Regions from separate parts of the Staphylococcus sp. 510 genome, predicted to be linked through region 1. Evidence: riboswitches for the same ligand, from Rfam matches in the RefSeq annotation. Region 1 holds a riboswitch; each other region holds the start of a gene.

Region 1 (7,068 bases):
CAGATGCTTGTTTATACCATTTTTCAGCTTGTTGCGTAGCTATTGGAATCACATCTGATTCCTTATAGCCATCTTTTAGCATAGCATTAGCAATATCAATCGCTTTTTTACGTTCTAATTTGTCTAAATTCTTTAGGCTTTGAGGATAATCTTCCATAGTCCATGGCATTGTATTTCATCTCCTAGTTAATGCGTGTGATAGTTATCTTTACCACTCTTTTCAACTATTCAATCACCATCCCCGGACTCTGACGTTAGACAACCCTCAGACTGACTAATCATTCGCAAACTTAAGCAAATGCTAGTGTTTCACTTGCATCTTTACGTTCTTTTTGACTATTATTTTGAATCTTCATTAAGCCTGACTTAATATAATTATATTGTGGTAAATCGGTTAAATCTTTCACTTCTAAATGAGAGTGTAATTCAAAATGCTTAGCAATATTTTCAAAGATAGCTAAGTATTCGCCCATTTGTTGATCGTCAATTCTTGTTCGATTTTTATCATTCAAGGCTCTACTTAACATAAAACTAATTTCTTCTAAGGCGAATATACTTGGGTAGTAATATTGAATGACTGATTTATTACTAAACAATTCACCGTTTGCTGCGTTATACATTTGTGTCATATTGTTTAATCTTACTGATAAGATTAGATTTAAATGTTTTTCTTGTTCCTCATTTTTATATTCATTGCTGGAGAATAAATAATGGAAAAATTTCGCTTCTTGTCTCACAACATCTGCAATGGTGTTCGGTAATAATGCGGATGCCGTACGTTGTCCTAGTATAAATAAACCAAGTAATGCAATGGCAACCCCCATAGCCACGTCAACAATACGCGGGAAGGCAATGGATATGGATAAGTTTTGCGATGCCAAACCATTCAATAAGATAACTTGTATCGTAATAAATATAACTGCAAAGGTATAGTTAACACCGACAAATGCTTCTGTCATCATCGCACCGAAGCCCATTAATATCACTGCTAGTGGTGCTGGTACCGTGAAGGCTAAAATACCTGACAGTACTACTACACCCAGTAACGTACCTAAACTTCTGGCCATACCTCGTTCTAATGTGTGAATCGTTGATGTTCCTAATAATAAAGTATGTGCAGAAAGCGGAATCCAATATGCTTTATCAAATCCAAAGAATAAAGCTACAAAGATAGCCACTGCAATGATTACTGTATATCGTAATGTGTTTCTAAACACAAGTGAATCTAACGTTAAATTTTGTATAATACGTTTGCTATATAGAGGTTTACGGATGTTTGCCTCATGTTCTAAATGTTCAGAATCTGCGTGAGCAATTTCGTCAATTTTTAATATATGACTGATTAAGTTTTCAAATTCTGGACTTACATCTACTTCTTTTTTCCAGGTTTGATGGTTACTAGATGGATGACGTATCTTATCAATGATAAAATCTAACATTTCAATCAGTTCATTTGGTAATGGGCGTGTGCCCTTTTCATTTAATTCGAGTAATTCTGAGTAAATACCTTGTGCTGACGTATGTAGTAATAGTAACTTTTGAAATCTTGTACTTAACTTACCATTACTAGAAGATGATGTGATGAGTAATTTGTCAGATGCTTTAAAGGCAGATACTGCAGATGTAGCCACTTTCTTAAATTCTTCTGGCTCATTGTAATTTTTCATTAAATCTTGAATTACTTTAAAGTCCGAATTAATGGCACTGTCTTCAGTTCTTTCTTTTTTCATATATACGGTTAGGATTACGACTAATGTTGCAAATGCACCACCAATAAGAATACCAAGTCCTCTCACTAATGCTTGATCAGGTGCAATGGGTAAGTTCATTGGTAAACAAAATGTCACGATGAAGAATGTTGATGATGGGCCAGCAATTTTTAATGCTGTGAATATATAAAATGGCACCACCGTTACAACTAGTAGTAAAATACCAAAAATGAGTGGTTGGGCAGCTGTCAATGTCCCTAATATCATACAAACTGCGAAAGCTAACGAACAAAGTACCACCGTTCTAATCATAGATTGTGGCGATCCTTTAAAAACATAAATATGCGCTAAAGTACCAGTAGCAATAAGTAAACCAAATGAGAAAAATCCAAAATAATAACCTAATAACGCAGGTATAATCATTAGTAAACCTTGTCTGATCCCTTTAAACGTATCAATCTTAGATCGATTAAAATAAAATACTGTCTTTAAGAAACTCTTCAAAACATGCTCTCCTTTCTATTTTTATTATTTGAACATAAATAAGAGAACGGAAAGGTTCTCATTTCAATTTTGAAATCAGCTTTATTCCGCTCTCTATGGCGTTAATTTATCGGATGTATTGCTTGCAATTCATCAAAACACAAAAACTATTATAACATTTCTCTCTTACTTTGATGAATAATTCCCTTTATACCGATATAAATATTTATTTAACTTGCTGAGCCACTTCAATTACTGGAGCTTCAACTACAAAGTTACCAATCTCATTTTTAAACATTTGTAAGTGCTCAGACTCATTATGTGACTTAATAGCCGCTTCATCTACATAGTTCTCAACTACGATAAATATATTTCTATCTTGCACATCTTCATAATGGCTATAGAATAATACGCCTTCCTCTTTTCTTGATTCGGAAACTAAATGTTCCATAAGTTTTAAATATTCATCACGTTTTTCTTCTGATATTTTTATTTTTGCATTAATTATCATCATTCGAATCACACCTTCCTATACTATAATTATGCACTTATTAAAATATAAAAAGCAATAAATGAGTTTGACACAAGGTATTGAAACCTTATTTTTACTCATTTATTGCTTGGATTTAAAACCAACAAACTATTTAACTGATTGATGTTCATCTATGACTAATGGTTGATCTGGTTTAACGAAGAACCACATGATAATCGCTAATATTGCTGGAATAATTAATAATTGGAACGTCATACTCCAACCAAGTTGTTCAACAAATGCACCTGCTAAAAATGGACTTGTTAAAGCACCAATGTTCCCCCATAAATTCATCCAACCTGATACTGTACCAGAGAAGTTACGACCTAAGTCTGTCGCTGCGGCCCAACTCATACCCATAGACATACCGACGCCACCTAAGCCGAGAGATAACCAGAATATAGTGACATATAAGTTTTCAGTATGTACTGCAAAAAAGATTGATATTGAAAAGACTACAAATCCAAGAATCGCAATGACGCCACGCGCGACGAAACGAGATTTACCAGTATTTAAAATCTTATCTGAAATCGCGCCACCAGATAAAATTAAGAAGAACATTAATAACCATGGTAATGAACTAATTGACATATCTTTAAAATCAACATGGTATTGTTCTGTTAAATATGTTGGTAACCAAATTAAGAATAATGTAATGACGAATTGTACTACAAAGTACTGAATCGCAATCGCATAAAAACTAAAGTGAGTTAAGAAACGTTTCCAAGGTGGTAGTGATTTATCAGTATCTACTATGTCTCTATGTTCAGTAATAAATCGTTTTTCGGCTTCATTGACCATTTTGTGTTGTTCAGGTAAGTCTTTAGCAATAATCGCCCAAAGTACTGCCATCACAATGCCGACTGCACCAAAAATATAAAAGACAGCTTGCCAATTAAATGCATTAACAATTGCAATCGTGACAATCGGTGCTAATACAGGACCAAAATATGAACCTGCTAATAACGCACTTGATGCTCTTCCTTTTTCATTTTTAGCAAACCAATAAGAATTGAACACTGCATTAGACGGATACATAGGTGCTTCTCCCACACCAAATAAAAATCTAACAAAATATAATAAACCATGATGCTTAATCATACCTGTGAGAATTGTGAAAGCACTCCACCATACTAAAGCAATCGTAATCATCTTACGAGGTCCAAATTTCTCTGCTAACATCCCTGAAGGTACTTGCATTAACGCATAACCTAATGAGAAAAATGACGCTAATAAACCAAATTGTGTTTTTGTTAAATGTAAATCTTCCATCATTGGTACTGCAATATATGAGATATTAGATCTATCCATATAGGCTATAACGCCAATGAGAAAGAATGCAATCGCAAAAAACCAACGAACGTTACTTCTTTTTTTATCCATTTCTTTTCCTACTTCCCATAATGATATGTTATTTCTATGTGTTGTCGTTAAGTTTCAGAAATTCCAAATGATGACTGTTTAACTTCTAATCACACATCTATTAAATTCTTGTAGCGCTACAATTTTTATTATAATAGCACGAAATGGAAACGGTTACAATATAAAATTAAAAAATATTCATTATTTATTCAATAAAAATTAACAATACTTACATTTAATTTTCACTATTTAAATAAGCGATTCAATTTCATTTACATCTTCATCTAAATTGATTATTTACATGTACTTATTTTTCATTAAAAGCTAATTATAGATGGTTGCCATGTTTGATACCGACACTAAAAAATAGTAAACTGTATGTAAATTGAAAGCGCTATTCCATCCATACAATTAAATATAAATCCACTGGAAGTGCCTTTGTTTAAGGCTGAGAGTAAAGATGTGACTTTATAATTCCTAGAACCTGATCCAGTTTGTACTGGCGTAGGGAAGTGGCATAGCTATGAATTTAAAGTACTCATTAGCAATTTAACGCTATTTCCCTACTATGTGGAAATAGCGTTTTTTTTGTTGAGGTGATGTATATATTTATTGCGATAACTTATTATAAAGAACTGTCATTACAGGATTTAAAGCATTTTATGACTATAGAGCCGGCCATTGATGGCTTACTCTTTAGAACGCCTATGTCTACTTTGGCGTTACAACGATTTATTACACGACTCATTGCAGTAGGATTTCCCAAAGATAAAATAATGATTCACAGTAATCTTAACTTACTCAAAGCTTTAAATTTGCAGTGTATTCATTTTAAAGAAAATGACAAACGCGCATTTTTATTAAAACAACAATATCCTGAGTTAATCGTCGGTATGTCAACGCATAATATTGAAATGGTTAAGCAATGTCATGCGCATCAATTAGATTATGTCTTTTTCGGTCATATATTCTCTACATCGTCGCACCCAGGTGAACCACCACGAACAAATCAAGAGATTCATGACGTATTCAAGATTGATATGCCTATTTATGCTATAGGCGGAATTTCCCCGTCCACCATTTCACAATTACCTACAGGATTTGATGGTCTATGTGCAATTTCATTTTTTATGACCTCTACTGTTAGTGACATTAACTCTTTAAAAAGGAAGTGGCATTCTCATGCATGATGTTCTTATTATTGGTTCCGGTGTTATAGGTATGTCGATAGCTCGACAACTAAGCCAATCACATTTAGATATTGCTATTGTAGACCGAGATATACCCGGTATGCATGCCTCTTATAAAGCTGGTGGCATGTTAGGCGCTCAAAATGAGTTCACAACTGATAGTGAATTATTTCAATTAGCAGTAGCCTCTAGGTCTTTATTCCCAGAATTAAGTGATGCCCTCTACCATGAAACTGGCATCGACATTGAATTTCAACAATCTGGATTAATTAAAATGGCATCTTCAACCAAAGACGTAGAACGGTTAACTCAACAATATGACTTCCTTAGATCCAAAGATCCTAGCGTTGAGCTACTCTCAGATGATGCGTTATTTAACCTTTCAAATGGTCATATTGAACCAACTGACTTAGCTATATATATTCCAAAAGATGGCCAAATCAACGCTAATCACTATACTAAAGCTTTATTACAATCAGTGATTCAACGAGGTGTGCATCGCTATTATCAAACAGAAGTACAACACATTCATCACAATAATGGTTATTACACAGTTACAACTCATCAAAGCGATATTCATGCTAAAAAAGTAATTGTGGCAGGTGGTGCTTGGTCTACTCAGCTATTAAAAGATTACGCTATACCAAGACAAGTGATTGGTGTTAAAGGTGAGGTATTATTAGTTGAACAACCCTCACTTAAATTAAATCATACTGTGTTCATGACAAATGGCTGCTATATCGTTCCAAAGGAAAAACATCGCTACTTAATTGGAGCGACAAGTGAATTCAACAATTATAGTGTCGGTAATAGTGAGGTTGGTATTTCATGGCTACTCAAACATGCTCAACAACGTATACCTGAGCTATCGCATAGTCATATTCTTAAACAATGGTCAGGCATAAGACCTTACACAGAACATGAATTACCTATCATGGATCAAATTGATGACGGTTTATTTATCATCACTGGTCATTATCGAAACGGTATACTGTTATCCCCTATTATCGGTCAAGATATTGCCAATTGGCTATTATCCGGAATTAAACCAGCAGGCTATTCAGCATTTAGTTTATCAAGGAGTGAGCAAAATGAAGTGTATCATTAACGGAGATTTATTTACTTTTGAACATGAAGATTCGATTACACGCATATTAGAATCCTTAGAATTAGACCCTCAACGTGTAGTAGTTGAACATAATCAATCTTTAATTAAGCAAGACGATTTTGACAATCAAATGGTCAGAGAAGATGATCGTTTAGAACTATTAGAATTTGTAGGAGGCGGATAATATGTTAAAAATAGGTCATTTAGAATTAAAATCTCGATTATTATTAGGTACAGGCAAATTCGAGGATGAAGAAACGCAATCCAAAGCAATTAAAGCAGCCGAAACAAACGTATTAACATTTGCAGTTAGACGTATGAATTTATACGATAAAAACCTTCCAAATCCACTAGCTAATGTGAACTTAAAAGATTTCATTACATTTCCAAATACTGCAGGTGCCAAAACCGCTGAAGAAGCCATTCGTATTGCAGAAATTGCAAACCACGCTGGTGTATGCGACATGATTAAAGTCGAGGTCATTGGTGATGATGAAACATTATTACCTGACCCCTTTGAAACGTATGAAGCTTGTAAAGTGCTATTAGATAAGGGGTATATCGTCTGTCCTTATATCTCTAATGATCTTGTGTTAGCTAAAAAGTTAGAAGCATTAGGTGTCCATGCGGTAATGCCATTAGCGTCACCTATTGGTACAGGTAGAGGGATCAATAATCCACTTA
Region 2 (7,068 bases), on a different contig from region 1:
TCTATCTTTTTAGAAGTCGTTATCGCACCTCTATTTACGAAAGAGGCTTTAGATATTTTAACGAAAAAGAAAAATATTCGACTATTAGAAATAGATACAACAATTGATAATAGAGAACAAGAATTTGTGTCAGTATCTGGTGGCTATTTAGTACAGGATAAAGATAACTTTGAAGTAAGTCGTGATGAAATGACTGTTGCTACAGAAGTACAACCAACCGAAGCGCAATGGGAAGCAATGTTGTTAGGTTGGAAAGTGGTAGGTGCCGTTAAGAGTAATGCAGTAATATTAAGTAATGCAAAACAAACAGTAGGTATTGGTGCTGGTCAAATGAATCGCGTAGGTTCAGCCAAAATTGCATTGGAAAGAGCAATTGAAATTAATGATAATGTTGCATTAGTATCAGATGGCTTTTTCCCAATGGATGACACTGTAGAATTAGCTGCTCAAAATGGTATTAAAGCAATTATTCAACCTGGTGGATCAATTAAGGATCAAGATTCTATCGATATGGCAAATAAATATGGCATTACAATGGTAATGACAGGAAGGCGACATTTTAAACACTAATCATAAGATGTTGAAGGGAGAAAAGTCATGAAAGTACTCGTTATTGGTGCAGGTGGACGTGAACATGTATTAGCCTATAAATTAAGTCAATCATCAATAGTAGACCAAGTTCATGTGATACCAGGCAATGAAGCAATGGTTAATGTGGCACAAATCCATACTAATATTAAAGAAAATGATCACGAAGCTATCTTAGAATTTGTCACTAATCATCAAATAGAATGGGTTGTAATCGGACCTGAACAACCATTGATAGATGGTTTACCTGATTTATTAAGAAACCATCAAATTAAAGTATTTGGTCCTAATAGCGATGCAGCACAAATTGAAGGCTCAAAGGCATTTGCTAAAAGAATAATGGCTAAATATGATATTCCTACTGCACAATATAAGGAAATTAATAATAAGGAAGAGGCATTAGTTTTCGTTGAAACATGTGACTTGCCAATCGTTATTAAAAAAGATGGTTTAGCTGCAGGAAAAGGTGTAGTGATTGCTACAAAAAGAGATGAAGCTAAAGAAGCAGTTCAACAAATGTTTGAAGAAAAATCAGGAACAATTGTATTTGAAGAATTTTTAGAAGGTGAAGAATTCTCTTTAATGACATTTGTTAATGGTAAGAGAGCTGTTCCATTTGATTGTATTGCTCAAGATCATAAACGTGCTTATGATTACGATAAAGGGCCAAATACAGGTGGTATGGGTGCATATTGTCCAGTACCTCATATTAGTAATGATATAATTGCTAGAACAAATGAGGAGATTGCTCAACCGATTGCAGATGCAATGGCTAAAGAAGGCCACCATTTCTTTGGACTATTATACATCGGTGCTATTTTGACTCAAGAAGGGCCGAAAGTCATAGAGTTTAATGCAAGATTTGGTGATCCAGAAGCACAAGTGTTATTGACAAGAATGAATAGCGATTTAATGCATCATATTGTTGCACTTGATAATGACGAGCCGATTCATTTTGAATGGAAGGATGAATCAGTGGTTGGTGTTATGTTGGCTTCTAAAGGCTATCCAGGTAATTACGAAAAAGGGCATCAAGTTAGTGGATTTGAACTAGACTCAAATTACTTTGTAAGTGGTTTGAAGAAGGATAATGACCAGTTTGTTAACAGTGGTGGACGCGTCCTATTAGCTATAGGTGAAGGGCAAAATATAAAAGAAGCGCAAGCCGCTGCCTATAAACGTGTTAAAAAGATAAAGAGCAATCACTTGTTTTATAGAACAGACATCGGAAATAAAGCATTGAAATAAAAGAATAATTAAAGAGAACAGGACAGAAATAACATGTTACTAAAATTTATTTCCTTGTCCTGTTTCAACAAGATTGACTATAATTGTAAAAACTTTATATTAGAGCATCTTTATAATTCATTACTTAGACGGTTGTAATTATGGACTTTAGCTCATGTATATTCCTATAGTTTATCTGAATATATAAGTTGATATACATGTGTAAGCCGTTCTAATTTCTATGAGAAAAAGAATATGCCTACAGTCAACTACTATAATTATATGATTAAATCCTGAGACATTATTTTTGTCCCAGGATTTTTTATTTATATATGGAATGAATGGATAAAATACTTTATTCTAATCTACCTATTCGAACATCATGGATACCAGTTATTGGCAAGGTAGATGATAAATAATAAGAAAGTCCGATAATAATTAATAAACATATAATCAATATAATATCTTTGTATGAGAGTGGTGCGTGATAATAATACGTTCTAGGACCATCTTTAAAACCTTTAGACTCCATTGCAACAGATAGTTGATGTGCACGTCGTATGTTTTGACTTAATAACGGAATAATTAAATGTTTAAGTCTTTTGAACCCTCTATAATTAGATTTGTTTATCATTTGATATCTCATTTTTAAAGAACGACGTAATTGAATTAAAGAACTGATGATTAACGGTATCATTCTAATTGCGGCCATAAAGGCATAGGCAACTTTAGGCTTTACTTTTAAATGTTGCATTAGACTATAAAAAATCATGACTACTTGTGACGTTAATGCTATAAGAATACCAAACATCGACACTGTAATTGTACGAAGAGAAAGGTGAATACCTCTGACGATACTTTCCGTACTAATTTGAATGATGCCAAATTTAAATAAAATGTGGTCACCATCACCGTATAAAATCATGAATAGTGATGACAATAGAGCAAAGAACGTGGTTGCTAGTATAAAAGCACCAGTAATTTTAAATTGCGTTCCGTTAAACATAAGTAAAAAGATAAACATGAGACAAACGATGTAAATCATAAAGTCAAAATTATGAATAAAAATAATAAAGAAAAATAGTAAAACGCCTAAAACGAGTTTAGTGATAATATTGACGTCATCCATAAAGGTGTGTCTAATTTTCCAATGTTCAAACATGTTGATCACCTTTGATTTCTGTTAAATATTGGTTTTCAATTATCCATTGACGTGTTGGATAGCGTTTAATAATCTCTGGATCATGTGTAACCATAATGATACTTTGCCCCTTAGATACTCTCTCTTGAAATAGTTTTATTAATTGAAATGTATTGTGGCTATCCAAACCAAATGTTGGTTCATCTAAAAGGATGATATCTGCATTTGAACTTAATGCCGTTGCTACACTTAACCTACGTTTTTGACCCATTGATAATTCGTAAGGATGTTGATTTTTAACATTGGTTAAGTCTAGTAAATCTAATAAGTCGAGGGTTTTAGATTCTGCAATAGATGAATCTAAATGGTTAAAATGAATCAATATTTCATCATAGACAGAGTTAGTGATAAATTGAAGTTCTGGATTCTGATACACAAGATACATGTGCTTTGCAGCATCTTTAATTTTACGCAATTCCTGACCTTGAAATGTCATTACGCCTTTATATTTGATTAATTGTAATATGGATTCTAATAATGAGGTTTTACCAGTACCATTTTGACCAGTTATCGTGATCCACTCACCTGAATGAATAGCTAATTGATCCACTTTGAATAAATCTTTCTTATTACGAATAACAGCACCATTTTCAAATTTAAATAATGGCGCTTCAGATGAGGGAGCCATATATTTAGGCTCAGGAGCGTAATGCCATGCATTTGGATGCCACACGCCGTATTCACTAAGTAAATGTTCATAATGCTTTAAAATATGATTTGGCGTATCATCAGCAATAATTTGTCCTTCATAGTTCATTAATAAAACTCTATCCACATGTTGCCAAATATGTTCGACCTTATGTTCGACTATAAGTACTGTTTGGTCTTTCCAGAGCTTGATTAAACGTTGCCATAAATCTGATGTCGCATTAACATCTAACATTGCAGTGGGTTCATCTAAAAATAGCGTATCTGCTTGTTGTAATATGGTTTCAACTATAGCTAATTTTTGCTTCATACCGCCACTTAATTGATTGATTTGTGTATTTTCGTTTACATTTAAATTTACTGATGCTAATGCTTTGCTGATGGCTTCATCCATATCTTGTCTTGGCACTTGTCTGTTCTCTAAAACAAAGGCAAGTTCTTCATAAACTTTAGGCATACAAAATTGTGAATCCGGATCTTGGAAGATAACTCCATTATGCTGATTGATTTGCAATTCGTCATATTTCATAGGTAATTCTATTAAATTGGGTACAATACCACTTAATACATTTAAAAGTGTACTTTTACCAGAACCGGACGGTCCTAGTAAAAGTACTTTTTCTTTATCTTTAATTTCTATATTTAGATTATCAAAAATTTTTCGATATCCATTAGGATATTTCAAACGTAAATTTGTAACTTTCAACACTTTTAAGTCCCCTTATAATGTATCGTAATCATCTTTAGAAGCGGGTCTGAATACTTTAGTTACACCAGTTTGATCCAATGCTTTAACCAATAAATAAGATAATAAACCAGCAATGATAATGCCACTAATCGCACGGAAAACAATGAATAAAATTAAGTTCCATCCAGCAACTTCATTTAAATAACCATAAAAATAGTCGACTGGGAATGAAATAAGTGCAGTCACTAATCCCGCAAGCATAGCTACCATGACTGAACGAGACTGGTATTTGAATATAGCAAAGACAATCTCACAAGCTAAACCTTGTAGTAGGGCATAGATGATTGTAGGTATATCAAATTTACCCATCACAATTGTTTCACCGGCACCTGCAGCAAACTCAGCAAGTAAGGCGATACCTGGCTTAGGAATAATTAAATAACAAACAATCGCAGCCATAAACCATACACCATATGTTAATTGTTCAAGGTGTAAACCAGCGACTTGTGCAACATTATAAAATAGCCACCATAAGTTATAAATAATGGCAAAAATGACAGAGATAAGTACTGTTACTAATATCTCAGAAAGCTTTAAACCTTTTGACATAAAAACATCCTCCTAAAAAAAACGCACAACCATCTCTAGGAAAGTTGTGCGTAAAACATAAGAATATGATTCAACATACGATTATCATCTTTGTTAATTACACTTTCCTACGCTAGTATCTAGCTAGATCAGGTTCAAAGGGTTTGAGGGTTAACCTCATCTCAGTTCAAAACACCCCTAGTGCGTTTATTATTTTAATTTGTCTTTAATGTATGATTTTTCATGTGGATTGTCAAGTTAATAAAATATACAATAAATTAATATTTTTATATGATGTGTGCTTATGAAAGCTCTAAGTCAGTCAATACGTAGTATTAAATATAAAATAGCACAAAGATAATTTAAAATTTCAAATCATCTTTGTGCTATTATTTTTTGTATTTATGTCCCAAATTCATCGTTATTATAGAATATTGGATGATCTAATCGTTAAATAGTCAATTAGTAATTAATTTAATGCGTCATCAATATCTTTTTTAGTTTGTTCTGTATCATTTGTTTTTTCTTCTTTTTGTTCTTTTAATTTCTCTTCTGCTTCTTTGGCTTTTTCAGCTGATTTTTTTGCAAATTCTTCGTTACTCATAATAAATCCACCCCTAATTGTGTTTTATTGTTTACATACACCTTTTACCCAGTTATGCTAATAATAAACTTTTCTAGGTCTATAGACGTATTTAATGATTTATTAAAGACAAGAATAAGTTCTTCATATATAATAACTTTTGAGGTGAATAGTATGTCTTTTCTTAAGAAACACACCGAGATTATATTTAGTTATATCATCGGTATCGTTTCACTTTTCACAGGACTCATTATATTAATTAACTTACCGCTTATTAAACAATTAAATGGAGATAAGAAGGTAAATACACATGTGTATAATATATGGGAATTCCTGAACGCATTTTTCGCTGAAATAATTAAAGTGATGAGTAGATTTATCGGGGGTTTCCCAATTGTAAGTGCCATAATTATTATATTATTTGGTATCTTAGTAATGTTACTAGGTCATACGTTATTTAGAACAATTAAGTATGATTATGATATTTCAATTTTCTTCTTAGTCATAGGGATAATGTATTTCTTAATTACTCTAGTTCTTATGATGCAAGTATATGGGTTCTTTGGTATCGTATTTATTATTCCGTTCATCATACATATCGGTTATATTGTATATAAAGATGAATTGAATAGTGATAATCGAAAGAGTCATTATATGTGGATTATCGTATCATATGGTATCAGTTACCTTATTACGCAAATTGCATTACATGGTCGTATAGATGCTAATGAAATTGAATCTATTGACATCTTAAGTGTTAATATATTCTTTATTATTATGTGGTTATTAGGACAAATGTCAATTTGGAACTTCTTGTTCTTAAGACGTGCGCTACCGCTTACGAAACAAGAATTAGGTGAAGAAGAACCTGAATTATCAAGAACAAGTAAAGGTAATGTCTCGAATCAAACTAAAGTTCACTTAAAACAACTACAAGATAAGACAACAGAATATGCACGTAAAACAAGAAGAAGTGTTGATTTAGAAAAAATTAGAGTTAAAAGGGATAAATTTAAAGAAAAAGTAAAAAATATTGTTGATATCCAAGAAGATGATATTCCACATTGGATGAGAAAGCCAAAATGGATAAAACCAATGTATGTTGAAATTTTCTGTGGTGTAGTTATTTTCTTCTTTACATTTTTAGAATTTAACAACAGAAACGCATTGTTCTTATCTGGAGAATGGGAATTATCACAAACGCAATATGTGATAGAATGGGTAACATTATTGTTACTTTTATTTATTATCATAGTTTATATTGCTACAACACTTACTTATTTCTTAAGAGGTAAATTTTACTTCTTACAATTATTTATGGGAAGTATCTTATTCTTTAAATTATTAACTGAATTCATTAATATTATGGTTCACGGATTATTATTATCTGTATTTATTACGCCAACTTTATTGCTTATGTTACTAGCAATGATTGTTGCTTATTCATTACAGTTAAGAGATAAACCAAAAGAGTAATTAAAAAACATTTAACAAATTAATTTAAACAAATCACACGTGTTATGGGGTGGGTTACAATTCCTTCTT
Region 3 (7,068 bases), on a different contig from region 1:
CTAATGGTTCTGTCTATGAACGAGATGATGTAGAACTAGCTGTTTTACAAACTACAGCTGGCGAAATGGGTGTGATGAATGGACACATTCCAACCGTTTCTGCATTAAAGACTGGCTATGTCAAAGTAAATTTTCATAATGGAAATGAATATATAGCAGTTAGTGATGGGTTTGTAGAAGTTAGACAACATCAACTATCAATTATTGTCCAAACAGCTGAAACTGCTACTGAAATTGATGTTGAAAGAGCTAAATTAGCTAAATCAAGAGCAGAATCGCATTTAGATAATGATGATGATAATAGTGACATTAATAGAGCCAAAAGAGCGTTAGAACGAGCAAATAACCGTTTACGTGTGGCTGAACTTAAATAAATGATAAAAGGCTTGGAAATTGACCAGATGTGGTGTTTCCAAGCCTTTTACTATACATATAAATCTTCCATTATTTGCAGTTAATTGTAGTATCATTATTAACTTTTTTCATGTACAATGTTATACAGTAATCAATTCTAAGGAGTTAACTATGGATTATCTTGGACAGTTTGCAATCATACATTTGGTATTACATGTGATATGTATATGTATTGCATATTGGGCATTAAATGCAATTCGTCTAGACCAATTTTTTAAAAAAGGTTATGCTACACAAGTTCAAATTTGTATGATATTTATAGCTATCATGTTGGGAACGAGTGTGAGTAATTTCATAATTGATTTATTACAGTTTTCCACTCAATTAAAATATATAATGAAATAGTGCGTTTTTGGTTTTTTCATATTGAAAAACGGATATAATATATTAATGAATAATAGATTTTATATAGTAGGGAAATGTAAATAACTAGGAGATTTAAGTGGAGGATTTAAGATGGATAAAATAGTAATTAATGGTGGTAACCAATTAAAAGGCGAAGTTAAAGTAGAAGGTGCTAAAAATGCAGTTTTACCTGTATTAACAGCTTCACTATTAGCTTCTAAAGGTACAAGTAAATTAGTTAATGTACCTGCATTAAGTGACGTAGAAACAATTAATAATGTATTATCAACATTAAATGCAGATGTTACATATAAAAAAGATGAAAATGCAGTTGTAGTAGATGCTACAAAAACTTTAAATGAAGAGGCACCGTATGAATATGTAAGTAAGATGCGTGCAAGTATTTTAGTTATGGGTCCTTTATTGGCACGTTTAGGACATGCAATAGTAGCATTACCAGGTGGTTGTGCGATTGGAAGTCGTCCAATTGAGCAACATATCAAAGGTTTCGAGGCACTAGGAGCTGAAATACATTTAGAAAATGGAAACATTTATGCAAATGCAAAAGATGGTTTAAAAGGTGCTTCAATTCATTTGGACTTCCCAAGTGTAGGTGGAACTCAAAACTTAATTATGGCAGCGTCATTAGCATCCGGTAAAACAGTATTAGAAAATGCTGCTAAAGAACCTGAAATTGTTGATTTAGCTAATTATATAAATGAAATGGGCGGAAAAATTATGGGTGCTGGAACTGACACTATTACAATCCACGGTGTTGAATATTTAACAGGTGTAGAGCATTCTATTATTCCAGATAGAATTGAAGCGGGTACTTTACTTATCGCTGGTGCAATTACACGAGGAGATATTTTTGTTCGTGGTGCTATTAAAGAACATATGTCTAGCTTAGTTTATAAGTTAGAAGAAATGGGCGTCAAATTAGATTATCAAGAAGATGGTATTCGTGTATCTGCTGAAGGAGATTTAAAACCTGTAGACGTAAAAACATTACCGCACCCTGGTTTCCCTACAGATATGCAATCTCAAATGATAGCATTATTATTAACTGCCAATGGCCATAAAGTAATTACAGAAACAGTTTTTGAAAACAGATTTATGCATGTTGCAGAGTTCCGTAGAATGAACGCTAATATCGACGTTGAAGGTAGAAGTGCTAAAATCGAAGGTAAGAGTGATTTACAAGGTGCACAAGTCAAAGCAACTGATTTAAGAGCGGCAGCGGCACTAATATTAGCTGGTTTAGTAGCTGAAGGTACAACTCAAGTTACTGAATTAAAACATTTAGATAGAGGTTATGTAGATTTACATGGTAAATTAAAATCATTAGGTGCTAATATCGAACGTATTAATGATTAATTTAAAGTATTAACTTTTGTTCAAACTTGGAGGGTTAAACATCATGGAAACAATTTTCGATTATAATCAAATCAAACAAATCATACCACATAGACAACCATTTTTACTGATAGATAGAGTTGTAGAATACGAAGAAGGTAAACGTTGTGTGGGATTAAAACAAGTTTCAGGTAATGAACCATTCTTCCAAGGGCATTTTCCAGATTATGCTGTAATGCCTGGTGTATTAATTACAGAAGCATTGGCCCAAACTGGTGCAGTGGCTATGTTAAATAGTGAAGAAAATAAAGGTAAGATTGCGCTTTTTGCAGGTATAGATAAATGTCGTTTTAAAAGACAAGTAACTCCTGGTGATACACTTATGTTAGAAGTAGAAATAACAAAAATTAAAGGACCAATTGGTAAAGGTACTGCTAAAGCAACAGTAGATGGTCAATTAGCATGTAGTTGTGAATTAACTTTTGCAATTCAAGATGCTAAGTAAAACAAAACCTACACTCATGTTTGAACATGAGTGTAGGTTTTTGAATTTACCTCTCGAATTTTTCATCTTTAAGTTTAGGCTTAGATTGCATCATACGGTTAAATGTTTTCTTTAGTTCTTCACCAGTTAGCCCATCATCTACTAATTCTTCTAGTAAGCTTTCTGCGTAGACTTGTCTAAGGGTATAAATATGACATTCGAATACTATTGACATAGTCTTTTCAAACTGAGTTACACTTTTCACAGTAGCATCAAATAATGCTGGATCATTGGCAGGTCTTGTTATGACCACACGTATATCTAACAATTGATCACTATCCATATAATCTTTAAATGTATGATAGTGTTCATTAGAAATGACAATTTCTAAAAGCCATCCTGTTCCACTACCTTCCTTATTTATAATCACGCCATCTTCTAATTCATATTCGGTTACACCGCCATTTTCACTTACAATTTGAAAACGTACAGCTTTAAATGTCTTCATAAAGTCCACATCCCATTTATTTATATATTTACAAAAAGTGATTTATTATTAATCAACTGATTTAAATATTGATTATTTTCTTTAAATATATCAAATATGAAGGGTGAATAGCTATATCTTTCGATAAAATAGCTTTTTGACGGTATAAAGAGATGTGATTATTATATAACTTAAGAGGAGGTGACACATGTTAAATAAAATAGTTTTAGTTGGTAGACTTACAAAGGATGCCCAAATTTATGAAAAGGAGGAAGGTAGTAAAGTAGCAACATTTTGCGTTGCTACGGAAAGAAATTATAAAGATCAGAATAATGAAATCGCATGCGATTATCTATATTGCAAAGCCTTTGGGAAAACAGCTACGAATATTGAAAAGTTTACATCTCAAGGATCTTTAGTAGGTATTACTGGCCAAATGCGATCACGTAAGTATGAAAAAGATAATCAGACACATTTTGTAACTGAAATTTATGTAGAAACAATTAAATTTATGTCCTCTAAGACAAAAGAATCCAATATCCTCTCTAATGAATATAATGAAGCACAAAATGAATGCTTCATATAGGTTAGACAGCCATTAATTATTCAATAACTCCCAATTATTTATACTTTTATCCTATCTTAATATAAATTATCATCTTTCAATTATACTCAAGCGACCTTTTTTAATTTTTTTAAATAGAAAAAGGTCGTTTTTGTATCCATATTTTACTTTAAAAATGACATATTTGCGTCAGAATTATCTGATAGATTTCATTTCTATTACATACATATCACAGATATATAACCTTTATAAACTGTCATGGCAGTTTTCAAAAGGTATATATATTAATATTACACCTCTAAACGATGTAATTAGGACGTAAAAAAAAGGCTTCCTTTTTTATTTGGCTGTAACCTGCAGTGTATTTATAGATGTTAAAGTTGTATTTGTAAATTAGTTAAAGAAAACAAATCACTTTTAGGAGGATTTTTTAATAATGAAAAAGACAATTATCGCATCATCATTAGCAGTAGGATTAGGCGTTGTAGCAGGTAACGCTGGACACGACGCACATGCAAGTGAAGCAAATATCAACGAAGCTGAATTAGCTCAAAAAGCACAATCAAATGATCAATCATTAAATGAAAGCCCTATCCAAGAAGGCGCTTATAACTATACATTCGATTATAATGGTTTCACATATCATTTTGAATCAGATGGTACAAACTTCTCATGGTATTTCCACCAATCTGGTCAATCAAATGAAGCTTCAAATACTCAAGCTCAACCACAACAAGATGTAAGTGAACAAGCTTCAGCATCAACTAACCAAACTTCTGCAGAAGAAGTAAGTAACCAACAACAATCAAACTCAGCTCAACCTGAACAAGTTTCAGCTCCACAAACTGAGCAAACTCAACAACCACAACAAGAAGCTACTACTTCAAACAATGAGTCAAGCTCAAGTGAAGCTTCAAGTGGTTCATCAGTAAACGTAAATGATCACTTAAAACAAATCGCACAACGTGAATCAGGTGGCGACATCCACGCTACAAACCCATCAACAGGTGCTTCAGGTAAGTATCAATTCTTACAATCTACATGGGATTCAGTAGCTCCAGCTGAGTACAAAGGTCAACCAGCTTCTAGCGCTCCTGAACATGTTCAAGACGCAGCAGCTCAAAAATTATACGATACAGCTGGCCCAAGCCAATGGGTAACTGCATAATTTAATTTTTATTAAACATCCTATCATTAGATAGGGTGTTTTTTTAGTTGGTAAATAGTTTGACTTAGTTATATGTTTATTAAAAGGTATATTGTTATACATTTTTTAATAATTGAATTTATGTGTTACATTTGCTATTGTAATAATTGAAAATGATTAAAAATAGAACTACTAGGGGCGCCTATAAAGGCTGAGATGAATTTAATTCAGACCCTTAAAACCTGATTTGGTTAGTACTAACGGAGGAAAGTAGTGTAACATATTAACGGTATTAGGTCGTGCCTTAATTTTGCTACTTTCCAGTTTGGAAAGTAGTTTTTTTATTTCAAGGAGGAAATTTTATGAGTTTTTCTAAAGATTTAAGAGTGGCAGCAGAACCTATTATTGAGGATATTTATAATGATGGTTTCATACAAGATTTATTACATGGTGAATTATCTAAACAAGCGGTAAGACAATATCTACGTGCAGATGCATCTTACTTAAAAGAGTTTGCTAATCTATATGCACTATTAATTCCTAAAGTGCATAATATGGATGACGTTAAATTTTTAGTGGAACAGATTGAATTTTTATTAGAAGGAGAAGTAGAAGCACATGAAATTTTAGCTTCATTCATAAATGAACCATATCATGAGATTGTTAAAGAAAAAGTATGGCCACCAAGTGGTGATCATTATATTAAGCATATGTACTATAATGCCTATGCACATGAAAATGCAGCATATACGATTGCAGCAATGGCACCATGTCCATATGTATATGCGGTAATTGGTAAAAGAGCGATAAAAGACAATCAACTTAATAAAGATTCAATTACGTCTAATTGGTTTGAATTTTATAGTACAGAAATGGATGCACTAGTAAATTTATTTGATGAATTAATGGATCGTTTAACAGAGAATTGTACTTCAGAAGAAAAAGAAGAGATTAAGGAGAATTTCTTACAAAGTACTATTCATGAAAGAAACTTTTTCAATATGGCCTACGTAGATGAAAAATGGAATTTTAGAGGTGACAAATATGAATAAACCTAAAATTGCTTTAACTATTGCAGGTACTGATCCAACTGGCGGTGCTGGAGTAATGGCTGATTTGAAGTCATTTCATTCTTGCGGCGTTTATGGAATGGCAGCAATAACGAGTATTGTCGCTCAAAATACGATGGGCGTAGAACATATTCATAATCTAGAGACATCATGGGTTAAAGAACAATTGGATAGTGTATTTAATGATGAACTTCCTCATGCAATTAAGACAGGGATGATTGCTACAGAAGAGACGATGCAATTAATCAAAAGTTATTTAGAAGATTATCCTACAATTCCATACGTGATTGATCCTGTTATGCTAGCCAAAAGTGGGGATTCGTTGATGGATGATCAAACCAAACAAAAGTTGCAAAGTACATTATTACCTTTAGCTGATGTTGTTACACCTAATATTCCAGAAGCGGAAGAAATCACTGGTATAAAGATTGATACTGAAGAAAACATTCGAAAAGCAGGAGATATATTTATCAATGACATTGGCAGCAAAGGTGTAATCATTAAAGGTGGACATTCTGCCGACTTAAATAATGCTAAAGATTTTTTATTTACAAAAGATGGCGTATACACATTTGAAGATGAACGATTTGATACTAAACATACTCATGGAACAGGTTGTACATTTTCAGCTGTCATTGCTGCTGAATTAGCTAAAGGTCGTAGTATTTATGAAGCAGTTGAAAAAGCTAAAACATTTATTTCTTTGAGTATCAAATATACCCCTGAGATTGGTAAAGGTCGTGGCCCAGTCAATCATTTTGCGTATCTAAAGAAAGTAGGTTTAGATGATGAATAATTTAGAAAAGCTTAGAAATGAGAATCCTTTAATTGTTTGTTATACGAACGATGTAGTTAAGAATTTTACTGCAAATGGTCTATTAAGTATTGGTGCAAGTCCGGCAATGAGCGAGGCACCAGAAGAGGCTGAAGATTTTTATCAAGTTGCAAGTGGATTACTAATTAATATTGGTACGCTTACGCATAATAATGAAGCAGATTTAATTAAGATAGGTAAAATTGCAAATCAACTTGGTACACCAATTGTTTTTGATCCTGTCGCAGTAGGAGCGTCACAATATAGAAAAGATTTTTGTAAAAACTTTTTAAGTGAAGTAAAAGTTGCAGTGATTAAAGGGAACGCTTCAGAAATATTGACACTCATTGATACCAATACAACAATGAAGGGGACTGATGGAGATA

The links. Region 1 has a riboswitch for thiamine pyrophosphate ahead of AC2D8K_RS09615 (thiamine phosphate synthase). Riboswitches for the same ligand answer to the same signal wherever they lie in the genome.
Region 2: another riboswitch for thiamine pyrophosphate. It lies ahead of AC2D8K_RS03810 (ECF transporter S component); the one in region 1 lies ahead of AC2D8K_RS09615 (thiamine phosphate synthase).
Region 3: another riboswitch for thiamine pyrophosphate. It lies ahead of tenA (thiaminase II); the one in region 1 lies ahead of AC2D8K_RS09615 (thiamine phosphate synthase).

What each region holds. Positions count from the first base shown of each region.
Region 1 covers NZ_JBXVVK010000011.1:91,662-98,729, reverse strand. The annotation lists gene AC2D8K_RS09635 (DUF2188 domain-containing protein) at 1-169, opposite strand, end outside; gene AC2D8K_RS09630 (FUSC family protein) at 291-2,213, opposite strand; gene AC2D8K_RS09625 (putative quinol monooxygenase) at 2,419-2,706, opposite strand; gene AC2D8K_RS09620 (pyruvate MFS transporter) at 2,833-4,107, opposite strand; TPP riboswitch at 4,505-4,614, shown strand; gene AC2D8K_RS09615 (thiamine phosphate synthase) at 4,686-5,276, shown strand; gene thiO (glycine oxidase ThiO) at 5,269-6,384, shown strand; gene thiS (sulfur carrier protein ThiS) at 6,368-6,568, shown strand; gene AC2D8K_RS09600 (thiazole synthase) at 6,570-7,068, shown strand, end outside.
Region 2 covers NZ_JBXVVK010000003.1:168,325-175,392, forward strand. The annotation lists gene purH (bifunctional phosphoribosylaminoimidazolecarboxamide formyltransferase/IMP cyclohydrolase) at 1-570, shown strand, start outside; gene purD (phosphoribosylamine--glycine ligase) at 598-1,836, shown strand; gene AC2D8K_RS03800 (energy-coupling factor transporter transmembrane component T family protein) at 2,171-2,977, opposite strand; gene AC2D8K_RS03805 (ABC transporter ATP-binding protein) at 2,970-4,373, opposite strand; gene AC2D8K_RS03810 (ECF transporter S component) at 4,386-4,961, opposite strand; TPP riboswitch at 5,049-5,150, opposite strand; gene graF (glycopeptide resistance-associated protein GraF) at 5,410-5,544, opposite strand; gene auxA (lipoteichoic acid stability factor AuxA) at 5,698-6,999, shown strand.
Region 3 covers NZ_JBXVVK010000012.1:57,189-64,256, forward strand. The annotation lists gene AC2D8K_RS09970 (F0F1 ATP synthase subunit epsilon) at 1-374, shown strand, start outside; gene AC2D8K_RS09975 (DUF1146 family protein) at 526-759, shown strand; gene murA (UDP-N-acetylglucosamine 1-carboxyvinyltransferase) at 871-2,136, shown strand; gene fabZ (3-hydroxyacyl-ACP dehydratase FabZ) at 2,180-2,620, shown strand; gene AC2D8K_RS09990 (YwpF-like family protein) at 2,667-3,107, opposite strand; gene AC2D8K_RS09995 (single-stranded DNA-binding protein) at 3,295-3,672, shown strand; gene AC2D8K_RS10000 (transglycosylase family protein) at 4,088-4,819, shown strand; TPP riboswitch at 4,983-5,084, shown strand; gene tenA (thiaminase II) at 5,161-5,850, shown strand; gene thiD (bifunctional hydroxymethylpyrimidine kinase/phosphomethylpyrimidine kinase) at 5,843-6,664, shown strand; gene thiM (hydroxyethylthiazole kinase) at 6,657-7,068, shown strand, end outside.